DNA from 2 places in the Ornithinimicrobium jinqii genome. Region 2 is predicted to be linked to the other one. Evidence: riboswitches for the same ligand, from Rfam matches in the RefSeq annotation. Region 2 holds a riboswitch; the other holds the start of a gene.

Region 1 (4,578 bases), on a different contig from region 2:
GTGGACGACCTGGCGGGGCGAGCGGGTCAAGGTGCTGCCCGTCGAGCCCGTCGACGCGCTCGAGGACACGCTGGCGCCCGGCGAGGTCCTCGTACGGCGGCGCGAGGTGCTCACCGGCACGGCGACCTCCCCGGTCCGCCTCGGCGAGGTCCAGCCCCAGGGCAGGAAGGTCATGGCCGCGGTCGACTGGGCCCGGGGCGTGCGCCCGGCGACGGGGGAGCGGTTCGATGGCTGAGCGAGACGACGCGACCGGGCGCGGCACCCCCTCCGGGCGACGAGGGCCCCGTCGCAGGTCCGCCCAGACCCCCACGCAGCGGGACCGCGGGGGAGACCCGGCCCGGGACACGGCATACCTGGTGCTGAGGGCCGTGCACGAGGACGGTGCGTACGCCAACCTCGAGCTCCCGGCGGCCCTGCGCCGGGCCCGGCTGTCGGGCCGGGACGCGGCGTTCGCCACCGAGCTCACCTACGGCACCCTGCGGATGCAGGGGCTCTACGACGCCGTGGTCGCCCACGCGGCCGACCGTCCTGCGGACCGCATCGACCCGCCGGTGCTGGACGTGCTGCGCCTGGGCGTGCACCAGCTGCTCGGGATGAGGGTCCCCGACCACGCGGCCGTCAGCGCGACCGTGGGTCTGGCCCGCCAGCACGTCGGCCAGGGCCCCGGAGGGTTCGTCAACGCCGTGCTGAGGCGGGTCACCGAACGGGACCGGGAGACCTGGGTGCAGCTCGTGACGCAAGAGGTGGCCGAGGAGGTGGCTCGGCTGGCGCTCGAGCACTCGCACCCGGAGTGGATCGTGCGTGCCCTGCGCGCTGCCCTGGTCGCCAACGGCAGCGAGGAGCCGGAGGTCGAGCTGCGCGAGCTTCTGGCGGCGCACAACGTCCCCGGCGAGCTCACGCTCGCAGCACGCCCGGGCCTGCTGGACGAGGACGAGCTCCGCGCCGCCGGTGCCCACCCCGCGGCGATCGCGTCCACCGCCTGGACGCTGCCGTCCGGAGACCCGGGCGAGCTCGTCGCCGTGCGCGACGGTCGGGCGGCTGTCCAGGACGCCGGGTCGCAGCTGCTGACCCTCGCCCTGGTCGACGCGCCGCTCGAGGGTCCGGACGAGAGGTGGTTGGACCTGTGCGCCGGGCCGGGGGGCAAGGCCGGGCTGCTCGCCGCCCTGGCGCTGCGGCGCGGTGCCGCCCTGCGGGCCATCGAGGTCAGCGCGCACCGGGCCGAGCTCGTGCGCCATACCCTGCGCGGAGCGGTCGCGGCCGGTGCCGAGGTCGAGGTCACGGTCGGGGACGGACGGGACGTGGGACGGGAGGAGCCGGGACGCTACGACCGGGTGCTGGTGGACGCGCCGTGCACCGGTCTGGGCGCCCTGCGCCGTCGGCCCGACGCACGCTGGCGACGGACGCCCGCGGACCTCACCGGCCTGGGACCGCTCCAGCGTGACCTGCTGTCCTCGGCCCTCGACGCCACGCGTCCCGGGGGTCTCGTCGCCTACGCGACCTGCTCGCCGCACATCGCCGAGACGCACCTGGTGGTCCGCGACGTGCTCAAGCGCCGCGACGACGTGGAGCTGGTGGACGTGCGTCCCCTCCTGCGCGACCGTTCCGGGGAGCGGCTGGCCGGCACCGGCGTGGACGACCAGCTCTGGGCCCAGCTGTGGCCCCACCGGCACGGCACCGACAGCATGTTCGTGGCCCTGCTGCGTCGCCGTTAGGGTGAGCGCCATGCCCGACCGGACGCTGCAGATCAGCCCCTCGATCCTGTCCGCCGACTTCGCGAACCTTGAGCGCGAGCTGGCCCGCATCGGCTCGGCGGACTGGGCGCACGTGGACGTCATGGACAACCACTTCGTGCCCAACCTCACCCTGGGTCTGCCGGTGGTCGAGGCCCTGGCACGGGTGAGCCCGGTACCGCTCGACTGCCACCTGATGATCGAGGACCCGGACCGCTGGGCCCCGGGGTATGCCGAGGCCGGCGCCCGGTCGGTGACCTTCCACGTCGAGGCGGTGGCCGATGCCGTCGCCACCGCCCGTGCCATCCGGTCCGCCGGGGCCAGGGCGGCTATCGCCCTCAGGCCGGGGACGGCGTTCGAGCCCTACGAGGAGCTGCTCGACGAGGTGGACATGGTGCTGGTGATGACCGTCGAGCCGGGCTTCGGGGGGCAGTCCTTCATGGACGACCAGATGCCGAAGGTGCGGGCCGTGCGGGAGGCTGTGCGCCGGCGCGGTGGAGAGATCTGGGTGCAGGTGGACGGGGGCGTGTCCGCGGACACGATCGGGCGGTGCGTGGAGGCGGGCGCGGACGTGTTCGTGGCCGGGTCGGCCGTCTACGGCGCTGCCGACGCAGCCGGACAGATCGCCCGGCTGCGCGGGCTGGCCGGGCGGCACCAGCACCGGGTCCCGCCGCCACGGGGGTAGGATCGGTGGCGCACACGTGCTCCGGGGTCGGTGTAATTCCGAACCGGCGGTGACAGTCCGCGACCCGGTCGCAGCCAGCGGCCGGTTGACCTGGTGAAACTCCGGGACCGACGGTGAAAGTCCGGATGGGAGGCAGCACGCGAGCCGTTCTGGCGAACGGCGGTGCCCGAGGCGCCGGCGACGGCATACCCCTCGGGCTCCTCCCTCGTCCGTCGGCTCGTCCGCTTCGCGCACGACACCCCCGGCGCCCACACCACCTGGTGGCCCGGGACGACCCCGGGTCATCCGATCCGAGAGGACGCGCGTCGTGGACGTCTGGAACGACATCTTCACTGCACAGCTGACCATCGCCGGTCACACCATCGCCTGGCGGGAGGTCGTCGGCAACGGCTTCGGGCTCGCCTCGGCGATCCTGGGGATGCGCCGCAAGGTCTGGGCCTGGCCGGTCGGCATCGTCGGCAACCTGCTGCTGTTCACCGTGTTCATGGGGGTCTGGTTCTCCAACCCGCAGGAGCACAGCCTCTTCGGACAGGCCGCGCGGCAGGTCTTCTTCATCCTCACCAGCGTCTACGGCTGGTGGGCCTGGAACCGGTCCCGCAAGGGTCGGGCCAAGGGTGCCCCCGCGATCACCCCGCGCTGGGCCACGGCCCACGAGCGCACCACCTACCTGATCAGCGCGGTCGTCCTCGTCGTCCTGAGCCAGTGGGTCTTCGCCCAGGTGGGAGCCGGCTGGCCCGCACCCCGCTGGTACTACTGGACCGACGCGTGGATCTTCGTCGGCTCGATGCTGGCCACCTACGCGATGGCCCGCGGCTGGGTGGACTTCTGGCTGGTCTGGATCGCCGTCGACCTCGTCGGGGTGCCGCTGCTGTGGCACTCCGGCTACTACCCCTCGGCCATCCTCTTCATGGTCTACGGAGCCTTCGTCATCTGGGGCTTCGTGGTGTGGAAGAAGGCTGCCCGGGTCGAGGCGCCGACCGGGGGCGGTCCGTCCCTGGCGGAGCCCGAACGTAGTCTGACGCCATGAGTCCATCGGCGCCACGGCGGTCCCCGTACGACACCTTCCGCCCTGTCACGGGTGCCTGGGTCGCACGGGGCACGGCCGTCGCGTCGGTCGTCGTCTTCGCTGTGGTGGCCCTGGTCGGACCCGTCCCCCTCGGGTCGGACCCGGCTGCGCTGCTCCTCAACCGCGTCGCCATCGCCCTCATCGGGGTGGCGATCGCGGCCTTCCTGTGGCGCTACGCCCTCATCCGGGCCGTGCCCACCGCCGGGGGGCTGGTGGTGGTCAACCTCTTCCAGACGCGGGAGCTGGAGTGGGCGCAGATCGTGCGGGTCGGTTTCGCCGGCGGCGCGCCCTGGGCGGTGCTCGAGCTGACCGACACCGAGGAGCTGCCGATCATGGCTCTGCAGCGCGCGGACGGGCAGCGGGCGCGCCGGGAGGCCTCCCGGCTGGCGGCCCTCATCGAGCACCACCAGCGCAGCCCCGAGCGTCCTCAGCCGGGCTGAGGGCTGGTCGGCGGAGCGTCGTCCGGCGAGGACGGGTCGAACTCCTCGCGGGTCGCCGGCAACCGCCGGCGCGCCTCCGAGAGCTGCATCCCGGACAGGACCAGCAGGTCGACGACGGTGGAGCGGACCTGGGCCCGCATGACCTCGGCCGACAGCCCGGCCCGTGGGTGGCTCCACGTCGAGCGCCGCGCCAGGTTCACCAGGTCTTCCCTCGTCGCCGACAGCGGTCCCTGACGCTCGAGCTGCTCCTGCACCGTGGCCGCCGCCTCAGCCAGGCCGGCGACCATGTCGATGTAGGTGTCGGGGACGAACTCCTCGTCCTCCACGGCCGCCTCGGCGCGCCGCGCCAGCACGCGCACGTTGCGGATGGCCAGGTCCAGCGGGCCGAGGATGCCCTGGATCTCGCGCACGTCGTCGCGGTGCTCGCCCGACAGCAGCGGCGCGAGCCGGGCTGCCGCAGAGGCTTCCGCGGTCGTGGCGCGCAGGCTCTCCAGCTCCCGGGACAGCTCCCGCGCGGTGCGGAGCGCAGTGCTGGCGCGACCGTGGTCACGGTTGCGCAGCGCCTGCGTCGTCTCGGTCAGCACCTCCGCGAGGTGGCCCACGATCGCGATCGCCCGTTCCCTCGGCCGCTGGGTCGTGGACCGCACCGGGGCCAGC
Region 2 (4,578 bases):
GCGGCAGGTCGAGCCGATCCGCCCACTCCACCGGCATCGGGGCACAGAGGTAGCCCGAGGTGTGGCGTACCGTCCAGCCCAGCCAGGACGTCGAGAGGTTCTCGGCGGCGAGGACGACGTCGCCCTCGTCCTCACGGTCGGCGTCGTCCATCACGAGGACGGGCAGGCCGGCCCGCAGTGCGGTCAGCGCCTCATCCACGCCGTGGCGGTTCACGTGGTGTCCCCGTCCCGGATGGCCAGCATCGACTCGACGTACTTGGCCAGCACGTCCACCTCGACGTTGACCTCCTCACCCGGCTGGCGGTTCCCCAGGGTCGTCCGTCCCAGCGTGGTGGGGATGAGGCTCACCGAGAAGGCCTGGTCGGTGAGGCCGGACACGGTCAGGGAGACGCCGTCGAGGGCGATCGACCCCTTGAGCACGATGTAGCGGCGCAGCTGCGGCGGGAGCGCGAAGGTGACGACCTCCCAGCGCTCCCCCGGCTCGCGGGAGACGACGGTGGTGGTGGCGTCCACGTGCCCCTGCACGATGTGTCCGCCGAACCTGCCGTCGGCGGGCATGGCCCGCTCGAGGTTCACGGCGTCTCCGGCCTGCAGACGCCCGAGGGTGGAGCGGTTCAGGGTCTCCGCCATGACGTCGGCGGTGAACCCTCCGGGGGTGTGGGCCGTGACGGTCAGGCAGACGCCGTCGACCGAGATCGAGTCGCCGTGGGCCGCGTCCTGGGCGACGGTGGGGGCCAGGACCTCGATGACGCTCGAGTCCTGGCCGTCGGTGCGAAGGGTGAGGGTGCCGAGCTCCTCGACGATGCCGGTAAACATGGATCAGTCCTCCTGGAGGGACGGGGCGGGTGGGGTGGGCTCGGTGGCCAGCGCCGCAGCCGGTGCTGCGGGAGGGTGGTCGGTCACGGGCTGGGGCAGGAGCCGCAGCCGAAGGTCTGGGCCGACCCGGTCGACGTCCGCGAGCTCGAGCCGCGCGGTGTCGGCGACCGTGGTGATACCGAGGTCGGGGACGGCCGACCGGCCGGTGCCGAGCAGCGCGGGGGCAAGGTAGACCAGCAGCTCGTCGATGCAGCCCACGGCCCAGAAGGCACCGGCCAGCGTGGGGCCACCCTCGAGCAGGACGGAGTGGACGCCCAGCAGGGCCAGTGCGTCGAGCACCTCGAACGGGTCGTGGGTGCGCAGGTGGAGCGCCGGCTCCTGGCCCTCGCTCAGCCGTGAGCCGCCAGGCCAATCACGGTGCCCCACGACGACGCGGAGGGGTTGTCGCGGCAGGGTGCTCCCGTCCGGGGTCCGGGCGGTCAGCGCGGGGTCGTCGGCGAGCGCCGTCCCGGTCCCGACGATGATCGCGTCGACGCAGGAGCGGAGGGCGTGGGCGTCGTGGCGCGCCTCGGGCGAGGTGATCCAGCGGCTGCTCCCGTCGGCCGCGGCGACCCGTCCGTCCAAGGTGCTCGCGATCTTCCAGGTCACGTGCGGCCTGCCGAGCACCGCTGCGCGGGCCCAGGCGGCCACCAGCGCCTGCGCCTGCGCGTGGTCGTGCTGCTCCACGGGCACCCCCTGGGCGGCCAACCAGGCCGCTCCGCCGGTGGCGTGCTCGGTCGGGTCGGGCACGGCGTACACGACCCTGGCCACGCCTGCCTCGTGCAGCGCTGCGGCGCACGGGCCGGTGCGGCCGTGGTGGTTGCAGGGCTCGAGGGTGACGTAGGCCGTGGTGCCTCGCGCCCTCGGTCCGGCCGCGGTAAGGGCCACCACCTCGGCGTGCGGGGTGCCCGCGCCGCCGTGGTGCCCCCGACCCACGACCGTGCCTGCGGTGTCCACCAGGACGCAGCCCACCCTGGGGTTGCGGTCGCGGTCCGGACCCCGCAGGGCATGGTCGACCGCCTGGTCCAGGTAGCGGTCGGGGCTCGTGCTCACCGCGTCCTCCGTCTCGTGCGGTGCCCCGGGCGGAGGGGAGACGGCGGTGCGGCGCAGGCCGTCGGCCGTGGGGGGACGTCCTGGGTCTGGGACCCGGACGTCGACGGCGTGCGGCCGACGCTCGCGCTGCCTCCCGTCCGGACTCTCACCGTCGGTCCCGGAGTTCCACCGGGTCAGCCGGCCACTGGATGCGGCCGGGTCGCGGACTGTCACCGCCGGTTCGGAATTGCACCGACCCCGGAGCGCGTGTCGTTTGCCCGGAAGCCTAGCTGACGCCCGCATCCTCCCTGTCTCCGGCACTCAGCCCCATCGGCGAACGTTCCCCCTGCGCACCGTGCGCCGGGAGGTCAAGTCCGCCGATGAGACTGGGCTTTCGCGGGTCCTATCTGGGTGAGGTCAGCCCTCCCTCGTGCCGCACGCCCTCTGCAGAGCGTGCTGGTCGCTGCCGCAGCCGTCGTGGCGCCGACGGAAGAGCCTCCAGGCGTGCGGTGAGGTCCGCGACGGTCTCCCGGGCGGTGCGGCCGACCCCGATGAGGGTCGCCGAGCCGGGGCCGGTCCAGTCGCCGTATCCGACCAGGTACAGCCGCGGCTCGGCGAGGGCGCGGGTGCCCGTGGTGGGGATGCGCCCAGCTGCTCCGCGCAGCCCGAGCGGCGCCAGGTGGGCCAGGTCCGGGCGGAAGCCGGTGCACCACAGCACGACGTCAGCCTCCTCCGCGGTGCAGTCGGACCACTCGACGCCGGTGCGGGTGAGCCGGGAGAACATCGGTCGCGCCACCAGGACGCCGCGCTCCCGGGCCTCCCGGACGGGCGGGACCATGACGACGTCGCCGAGGCTGGCCACCCCGCCGGGGTCGGGCCGGCCGGCGTCCAGCGCCTGACGTCGTGCAGTGGCCGCCATGAACAGTGCCCGCCCATCGACGTCGTCGGGCAGGAACGTCGGCGGCCGCGCCGTGACCCAGGTCGTCCGGGCAGCCTCGGAGAGCTCGGCCAGCACCTGGGCGCCGGTATTGCCGCCACCGACGACGACCACCCGCTGCCCGACGAACTCCTGCGGACCGGCGTACTGGGCGCTGTGCAGCTGGCAGCCGGCGAACGAGTCAATGCCGGGGTAGAACGGGACGAAGGGCCGGCCCCAGGTCCCGGTCGCGGACACCACAACCCGAGCAGCCCAGACCCCTGCGGTGGTCTGGACGAGCAGCCGTCCGTCGCCGTCGTCGTCAAGGCGGCTCACCCCGGTGACGCGGACCTCGTGGTGGACGGGCAGCTCGTACCGGTCCTCGTAGCGGGTCAGGTAGTCCACGACGTGCGCGGCCGGCGGGAAGCCCCGCCCCGTCGGTGCGGGCATCGGCCACCCTGGCAGCGACGAGTACTCCGCGGGCGAGAAGAGGCGCAGCGAGGGCCAGACGTGCGCCCAGGCTCCCCCCGGACCCGGGTTGGCGTCGAGCAGGACGTATCCGGTCCACGCCCGCAGGCCGGCACGCCTCAGGTAGTAGGCCACGGCCAACCCGGCCTGCCCGGCGCCAAGAACGGCGACGTCGACCTCGATCGGCTCGAGCTGCCAGGCCGACGTGTTCGGTGTGGAAAGGGACGGTGTCACCGGCCCGGAACCAGGGCCTCACCGAGGACGGCGCAGCGATGCGATACGGCGAGGTAGTCCACCAACGTGTCACGCTTCTGGATGCTGGCCAACCCTGCCTCCTTGGGACGACTGAGGTGGCCGGTGGTGCGGTGGTCGTGGCCACGGAGCGACCCTACCTTCGTCCCATCCTTCCTTCGATGAACCCCGACGGATGGACGTCCATGCCTCAGAAGACGGCGAATACGACGCCCCTCTCGGGGCCGGGACCCTTACGACCACGAGACGCCCCACCTGCCCACAAGGGTCATGCCGGGTCTGGTGCTCTCGCGCCCGTCGCACGAGAAGGTCCACGCCACGCCCTCCCGGTCAGGGCACTTCCCGAGCTAGCAGAGCAAAGGGATGCATCATGATGACAGTCCAGCACAGGTGGCCGACCGCCTGGTCCCGGAGACGGTCGATCGCGGCTACGACGCCCGGGCCATCCCGACGGCGAGCATCCCCAGCCTTGGCTCGGTCCAGGCGCTGGAGGTGGCTCGGGAGGCGCTGGAGGTCAGCTCTGTCGCTGACCACCACCGCTGTGCCGGTATGCCGTCGCCCTCCGAGGGGGACCCGGTCCCTGACCGGTCCCTGACCGCTCAACCCTGCTGCGCCTCCAGCCAGGTGGTGGTGAACGACGACAGGGCAGCATCGTCGACGGTGGAGCAGGTGAGCGTCCTCTGCGCCGTGACGGCGACCACGGCACTGGTCTGGTCCGGTACGGGAGCGGCGAGGGTGACCCCACCAGGGACGTCGGCGACCAGGGTGCGCAGGGCCTGGACGTCAGCCTCAGGCAGATCTGCCCGGTAGAGGAACGCGACGTGACCGTCGGCGAGCGAGTGACCGACGTCGGCCATCGGGGCGTCCTCGCCCGGATCGAAGAACTGCTTCTCCGCGTGCCCGCCGCCGCCGGGGAACTCCAGCGTCATGGCAGCCTCGGTGCACACTCGGGCAGCGGTGTCGGTCGGGGCGGCCGTCGTCTCGGCCGCCGTCTCGGGAGCCGCGACGGCCGCCGTGGGTGACTCCTCCTCGGTGAGGCCGCCGTAGAGGACGGT

Evidence for each region. A riboswitch is a leader RNA that binds a small molecule or an ion and turns the genes downstream of it on or off. The one in region 2 is predicted to bind FMN.
Region 1: another riboswitch for FMN. It lies ahead of pnuC (nicotinamide riboside transporter PnuC); the one in region 2 lies ahead of ribD (bifunctional diaminohydroxyphosphoribosylaminopyrimidine deaminase/5-amino-6-(5-phosphoribosylamino)uracil reductase RibD).

Annotation. Positions count from the first base shown of each region.
Region 1 covers NZ_JBJFZS010000023.1:27,732-32,309, reverse strand. Annotated here, with positions in the region: gene fmt (methionyl-tRNA formyltransferase) at 1-235, shown strand, start outside; gene ACI3ET_RS11375 (RsmB/NOP family class I SAM-dependent RNA methyltransferase) at 228-1,712, shown strand; gene rpe (ribulose-phosphate 3-epimerase) at 1,723-2,415, shown strand; FMN riboswitch at 2,428-2,558, shown strand; gene pnuC (nicotinamide riboside transporter PnuC) at 2,723-3,442, shown strand; gene ACI3ET_RS11360 (PH domain-containing protein) at 3,439-3,921, shown strand; gene ACI3ET_RS11355 (FUSC family protein) at 3,909-4,578, opposite strand, start outside.
Region 2 covers NZ_JBJFZS010000024.1:98,732-103,309, reverse strand. Annotated here, with positions in the region: gene ribB (3,4-dihydroxy-2-butanone-4-phosphate synthase) at 1-214, opposite strand, end outside; gene ACI3ET_RS11985 (riboflavin synthase) at 211-816, opposite strand; gene ribD (bifunctional diaminohydroxyphosphoribosylaminopyrimidine deaminase/5-amino-6-(5-phosphoribosylamino)uracil reductase RibD) at 820-1,908, opposite strand; FMN riboswitch at 2,030-2,156, opposite strand; gene ACI3ET_RS11975 (ArsO family NAD(P)H-dependent flavin-containing monooxygenase) at 2,291-3,505, opposite strand; gene ACI3ET_RS11970 (HupE/UreJ family protein) at 4,123-4,578, opposite strand, start outside.